Congzhengia minquanensis: one gene and its partner. The protein of the gene in region 1 binds, or shares a complex with, the protein of each later gene. Links are inferred from orthologs where the notes say so. Each region holds a gene or a part of one and is shown in the gene's direction. Other genes may lie near its edges.

What was found.
Region 2: the proteins of dnaG (region 1) and dnaB are in contact, whole or in part, in a crystal structure (PDB 2R6A), measured with the Geobacillus stearothermophilus proteins. The link is inferred for Congzhengia minquanensis from one-to-one orthologs. Residues at the interface, in WP_049624496.1 of Geobacillus stearothermophilus: Lys456, Leu457, Leu458, Pro459, Ala460, Asn463, Ala464, Leu467, Leu535, Leu536, Ile537, Ala538, Gln544, Glu545, Asp548, Tyr549, His552; in WP_033016901.1 of Geobacillus stearothermophilus: Ser13, Glu15, Ala16, Gln18, Glu91, Leu92, Asp94, Ala95, Val96, Pro97, Thr98, Ala99, Ala100, Asn101, Tyr104, Tyr105, Ile108.

The regions. Positions count from the first base shown.
Region 1 is NZ_JACRSU010000003.1:200,394-203,926, reverse strand. The notes cover bases 673-3,533. They hold dnaG (DNA primase), read left to right. Parts: upstream 673-1,144; coding sequence 1,145-2,923; downstream 2,924-3,533. Other genes in these bases: rpoD (RNA polymerase sigma factor RpoD), read left to right, coding at 2,916-3,533; H8698_RS08785 (AraC family transcriptional regulator), read left to right, coding at 673-1,064. Also shown: H8698_RS08790 (RraA family protein), read right to left, coding at 1-107; more of H8698_RS08785, read left to right, coding at 261-672. UniProt on the Escherichia coli protein: RNA polymerase that catalyzes the synthesis of short RNA molecules used as primers for DNA polymerase during DNA replication.
Region 2 is NZ_JACRSU010000002.1:134,477-137,785, forward strand. The notes cover bases 1-2,973. They hold dnaB (replicative DNA helicase), read left to right. Parts: upstream 1-801; coding sequence 802-2,145; downstream 2,146-2,973. Other genes in these bases: H8698_RS05740 (DHH family phosphoesterase), read left to right, coding at 1-297; rplI (50S ribosomal protein L9), read left to right, coding at 329-775; tilS (tRNA lysidine(34) synthetase TilS), read left to right, coding at 2,167-2,973. Outside these bases: more of tilS, read left to right, coding at 2,974-3,309. UniProt on the Escherichia coli protein: The main replicative DNA helicase, it participates in initiation and elongation during chromosome replication. Travels ahead of the DNA replisome, separating dsDNA into templates for DNA synthesis.

The DNA.
Region 1 (3,533 bases):
TTTCCCATAGCTCGGAGCACGTCGTTCACCATGGGCGTTGTCACGCCCATGTATCTTGCGCAAAGCTCCGCCTCCAAAATGGGAAACTGTTTTATCACTCGTTCCATTTTCTCACCCTTTTTATTTGGTATTTGATTTTATTTTATCACGTTTTTTTAAGCATTTCCATTAAAGAAACGATTTTTTCATATAGAAAACGCTTTACTTTTTTTACCGCCAATGGTATGATAAAATCAACACAAACAAGGGAGATTTTGAAAATGGGCTATGAAAATATGGATTTTGTGGTAACAGATGTAAACTATGTGGTGGAACGGCCCCACACAGCAAGCTGGGCGGTAAAAAATATATGTTTTGAGCAAAACTATGTTATGGCGTTTTCCGCCGACGGTTTTGTGACCTATGAAACAGACGGCAGAAAAATTTCTGCCGGGCCAAACGACGTTTGCATTTTCCCGCCGGGCAATGTCCGGTCAGGAAAAGCCGACAGACTGCATCCCTGGCATTTTGTTTCGGTGAATTTTGACCTTACGTTATATAAAAGAAGCAAAGCCGGTTATAACCGCAGCATGATTTATGTGCCTAAGGTTTCCGGCGAGGCGGGCCGTTTGTTTTTCACTCTTTCAAAGGTGTGGGCAGGAAAAGAACCGCTCTACCGCTTGAAAAGCCGCACAATTGTGCAGGAAATTTTAATATCTTTACTCTCTGCAAAAATGGAAAGCGCCGCGCCCGGCCATGGGCAGCTGGATTTTGCAAAAAAATATATTCAGGAAAACTTTACCGGAGATATTTCCCTTGAATTTTTAGCCGGCGAGGCCGGATTTTCACTTTCTCACTTTCGCAAGCTATTTACTGCATATTATGGGAAGTCTCCGAAACAATATATATTATATCTGCGTTTAAACAAGGCAAAAGACCTTTTGGCGGCCAATGAGTTTAACGTCAGCGAAACCGCGCGCCTATGCGGGTTTAAAAACGTATTTTATTTCAGCGACCTTTTTAAAAAAACGTTTGGCTTGGCTCCGAACGCGTTCCGCACCCAGCGGCAGGAAAAATCTTTTTGAAAGAAAAAAGGAAAAAAGCGTTTATTGTCGAATATAATAGGTAGAAGGAAGTTTACGTGTTTTTTAAAGGAGGTTTTCAATTGGCGCGGTTTTTGCAAAGTTCCATTGATGAAGTTCTTCGGCGCTGTGACATTGTTGAGGTTGTTTCGTCTTATGTTTCTTTGCGCAGAAATGGTTCCGATTATGTAGGCTTGTGCCCCTTTCACCGCGAAAAAACCCCCTCGTTCCACATCAGCGCTGACAAGCAACTTTTCTATTGTTTTGGCTGTGGAACGGGCGGCAATTTAATTGACTTTATCATGAAAATTGAAAACCTGGACTTTGTGGATTGCATAAAGTTTCTGGCCGACCGCGCCGGCGTTGTGCTGGAGGAGGAGGTTTACAGTCCTGCGGTGCAGAAAAGGCATGACATGCGGGAACGGATTTTAAAAATGAACAAGCTCGCCGCAAAGCATTTTGTGGCAAACCTTTCCACCGAGGCTGCCAAAGCGGCCCGGGGCTACGCTTCGAAACGGGGGCTAACCCGCGAAATTATTGCCACCTATGGAATTGGGTTTGCGCCGGAATCCTGGTCGGACCTGACTTCATTTTTAAACGGACACGGTTATAAAAATGACGAAATCGTTATGGCCGGCCTGGCGGTGAAAAACGACAAGGGCCACGTTTACGACAAGTTCCGCAACCGTCTGATGTTTCCCATCATTGACGTGCGGGGAAATGTGATTGCATTTGGCGGCCGCGCTTTAGGGGACGACGCCGCAAAATATATGAACTCGCCGGAAACGCCTGTTTTTCACAAGGGGGACAATGTGTTCGGCTTAAATGTGGCCAAGCAGTTCGGCGCAAAAGACGGGCTGATTTTGGTGGAGGGCTATATGGACGCTGTGTCGCTGCACGTTTACGGTTTCCCAAACGCCGTGGCAGGCCTAGGCACCGCTTTAACCGACGGACAGGCCTCTTTGCTCAAGCGATATTCTAACGTAGTTTACGTCTGCTATGACAGCGACGAGGCCGGGCAAAAAGCAGCAGACAAGGCAATTGATATTTTAAGTGCCGGCGGGGTGAAGTTAAAGGTTTTGTCCTATACTGGCGCAAAAGACCCGGACGAGTTTTTAAAAACCAAAGGGGTGGAAAGCTTTAAACAGGTAATTGCAAAAGCGCTTTCCGCCACGGAGTATAGAATTTTAAAGGCCAGGAAAAACTATAATCTTGTCGAATCAGACCAAACGGTTGAGTTTTTAGAAAAGGCCGCCGAAATTTTGGCGCAAAATCCCAACGCGGTGGAGCGCGAAATTTACATGAAACGAATTTCTCACGAAACCGATATTTCCGTAGAATCAATTTCGGCCCAGGTGAATAAACTGATTTATAACAAAAACCGCAAGCAATTAAAAATGCAGGAGCGGAAGGTGCAAAGCGTTAACAAACCTGACATGCTTCCGCGGGGGCAGACGGCCCAGCCCACCTCCGTTTATAAAGCGGAGCGAATGCTGCTGAATTTAATGTTTTTTAACAACTCCGCGTTTCGCACCGCAAAATCAGAAGTTTCTCCTGACGAGCTGACCGATTTAAAAAACAGGGATTTGTTTCAGGCCATCATAAAATTTAAAGAAAGTAACGACAGCTGCAACGCACCTGTGTTTTTGTCCTCCCTGCCGGAGGAAATGAAAGCCTTGGCGGCGGATATTTTATATAAAGAATATATGGGGGACTCTGTTGCGGCTGTGAAAGATAATATCAATAAAATTAAAAAGCAGAATTTGAATAACCGGATTAACAAGCTTGCCGCCGAGGGCAAAATTGATGAGATAAACGCTCTTATCAAAAAGGAAAACGAGAGGAGAAGCGAAATTGACTGAAGTTGAACAAAAGAAATCAGACGCCATTGCCAAACTGACTGCCAAAGGCCGCACCAACGGCATTTTAACCTACAAGGAGATTATGGATTCATTGTCGGAAATTGAAATGGAGCCGGAGCAAATTGAACATATATACGAGGTTTTAGAACACGAGGGCATCGAAGTAGTTTCTGACCTTGACAAGGAAATGGAAAAAATTGAGGAGGAATTTGAAGAAATTAAACCCTCCGAGGATATGGACATTAACGCCGAGGTAATGGAAATTTCGTCGGCAGAAGGCGTTTCCATTGATGACCATGTCAAGATGTATTTAAAAGAAATCGGCAAGGTTCCGCTTTTAGACGCAGAAGAGGAAATGGATTTGGCAAAGCGCATGTCGGAAGGCGACGTTACTGCAAGAAAGCGTTTGGCCGAGGCAAACCTTCGTTTAGTTGTCTCCATTGCAAAGCGTTATGTTGGCCGAGGCATGCTGTTTTTGGATTTAATTCAGGAGGGTAATTTAGGTCTGATTAAGGCCGTTGAAAAGTTTGACTATGCAAAGGGCTATAAATTCAGCACCTACGCCACCTGGTGGATTCGCCAGTCCATTACCCGCGCCATTGCCGACCAG
Region 2 (3,309 bases), on another replicon or contig:
GTGAGCATTGCGCCAAAATCAGACGAGTCCACCCACATCATCGCCGCCCAGGCAGCTGATGAACTGCTCAATATTAAGGGTATTATCGCGTCTTTTGTTATTTTTAATTCAAACGACGGCGTCGCCATCAGCGGAAGGTCTTTGGGCGGAATTAATGTTCAGGTAATTTTGGAAAAGCTCGGCGGCGGCGGACACTTAACCATTGCCGGCGCACAGCTTCCCGGGACTTCTGCTGAGGAGGCGAAACAGCAGCTGCTTGCTGCGATTGACGAATATTATTTAGAATCAACCAACTAAACTTACAACGTATGAAAGGGGCGAATTACGCATGAAAGTAATTTTACAGGCCGATGTTAAGGGGCACGGAAAAAAAGGAGATTTGGTAAACGCATCAGATGGATATGCGAAAAACTATTTGATTCCAAAAGGCCTTGCCGTTCTGGCTGATAAAACAACCATAAATGAACTGGAAAACAGAAAAAGTTCTGAGCAGTTTCATAAAAACCAGGAGGAACTCCATGCAAAGCAGCTGGCCGAAAAGTTGGAAGGCTCTAAGATAAAATTCCAGATAAAGGCGGGAGACAACGGAAAGCTGTTTGGCTCCATCACAGCAAAAGACATTGCCGAACAAATTAAGATGCAGCTTCACGTTGAGATCGACAAAAAAAAGGTTGTGCTGCCGGACAGTATTAAAACCCTTGGCAGCACGGAAGTTGTGATAAAGGTTTATGCCAATATTGCCGCAAAGATAACGGTTGAGGTTTTACCGCTTTAAAACACAAAGGAAAGGGCTGCCCGCAAATGGATGTGCAAAACGATAATTTCATACAAACTCCCCTGCCGCACAACAAAGAAGCGGAACAGTCTGTGCTCGGCTCCATGTTGATTGACCGCGATTGCGTAACTGCTGCTTTTGAGCGTTTGAGTGCAGACGATTTTTACATTGAAGCCAACAAAAAAATATTTTCCGCAATGCAGGCGTTGTTTAACCGCAATACTCCAATCGATTTGGTAACGGTTTCTGAGGAACTCACCGCAGGCGGTGTGTTGGAAGCGGTAGGCGGAATTCAATATATTTCCTATCTTGCCACAACATTGCCGACAACAGCAAACATCGTTCAGCATATAGATATTGTGTGCGAAAAATCCTTAAGACGAAAATTAATACATACCGCAAACGACATTATTGACAAAAGTTACAACGCAGGCGGCTCCTCCCAGGAAGTGGCGGATAACGCCGGCAAACTGATTTTCGATGCGCTGGAAGATAACAGCCAGCGCGGCATGGTTCACATTCGCGATTTGCTTCTGCAAACACACGACAACCTTACGGATATGTATCAAAACAAGGGTAAGCTCACCGGCGCTCCAACAGGCTTTGAGGGGCTGGACAAAGAACTTCATGGGCTGCAGAAGTCTGACCTTATTTTAATTGCCGCCCGGCCCGGAATGGGAAAAACCAGCTTTGCTCTAAATGTTGCGTCCCACGCAGCTATTCGGGGAAATGTTCCTGTGGCTATTTTCAGTTTGGAAATGTCCGGTGTTCAGCTGGTTTCAAGGCTAATCAGTTCCGAAATGCTCATTGACAGCAACCATCTGCGCAGTGGTGAACTGGAAGACGACGACTGGGAAAAAATTGCGGTATCGTTAAACACTTTAGGAAATGCGCCGATTTACATCAGTGACTCCACAAACATCACCGTGTCGGATATCCGTGCAAGGTGCCGCAGGTTAAAGGCGGAAAAGGGTTTAGGATTGATTGTGATTGACTATTTGCAGCTCATGTCCGGCTCCCGGTCGGAAAGCAGGCAGCAGGAAGTTTCCGATATGTCCCGTTCCTTAAAAATATTGGCAAAGGAACTAAATGTGCCAATTGTAACCCTTTCCCAGCTTTCCCGTGCGCCGGATCAGCGCAAAGACGACCATAGACCAAAGCTGAGCGACCTTCGTGAGTCTGGCGCCATTGAGCAGGACGCAGATATTGTTTTGTTTTTATACCGGGACGAAATTTATAACCCCGACACGGAACAAAAAAATATTGCGGAATGTATCATTGCAAAGCACCGTAACGGTTCAACGGGAAACATTAAAATGGTCTGGGCTGGTCAATATACGAAATTTATGAACCTTGACAACCAGCATTAAAAACATATGAAAAATGAGTTTATGAATTGCATAAAAAATACAATATTGCGAAACGGCCTGCTCTCCCCCAAAGACTCTGTTCTGGTTGCGGTTTCAGGCGGTGCAGATTCTGTTTGTCTGCTGCATGTTTTGTGTGCGCTGAAAGATGAATTGAATCTTACCCTGTCGGTTGCCCATTTAAACCATATGCTCCGCGGCAGCGAGGCGGACAGAGATGAAGAATTTGTGCGCAGCTTGTGTGCACGGCTTAACATTCCCTTTTACTGCGAACGTGTTGACGTAGCACACATGGCAAATTGTAATAAAATGACCTGCGAAGAGGCGGGCCGGAAGGCAAGATACGATTTTTTTCTGCGTTTAAAAACAAAATATTCCATTGACAAAATTGCAACTGCCCACAATAAAAACGACAATGCAGAAACGGTTTGCATGCGTTTTTTGCGCGGAACGGGGATTAACGGTCTTGCAGGAATACCAATTAAAAACAATTTTTCTGTTATTAGGCCGCTTTTAAACACTTCTCGGCAGGATATTGAAACATATTTAAAAGAAAACGGCATTTCCTATATTACCGACAGTTCTAATCTTTCTGACGATTATTTAAGAAACCGTATCCGGCATCACTTTCTTCCGGATGTTATAAGAAACTATAACAAAAATTTTGTGGAAACTCTTAGTGAAAACATTTTACTTTACCGCGAGGCCAGCCATTTTTTAAAAAAGCAGGCTGACAGTGCTTTTTTAAAGCTTGCAAACTGGCAAAGCTACGGCATTTATTTTGATTTGCCTGCACTTTTGCAGGAAGACAGCTATGTGGTAAAATGCCTGATTCGGACCGCGATATCGGAACAGACAAAAGCAGAGGCATCTGGCAAAACGGTGCGGTTCATATATGAAAACGTAGTTTTGGGAAATTGTACCTCGCTAAGCGTAAGCGCACTTCTCACTGTTTACAAGCTGTATGACCGGCTCTATTTTGTTACAGCAAATGCAAAAACGCAGTTTTATTATGAAAACAAAGGTTTAGAGGAAATGATCATATCTGAAACCGGAAATAAACTTTTGTTTTCAGAAGGCTCCGGAGATTTTGCACACGAGAAAAATGTTATTTATATCAAGAAATCCATGTGTAAAGACATATGCTTTACAGTTAGAAACCGCCTG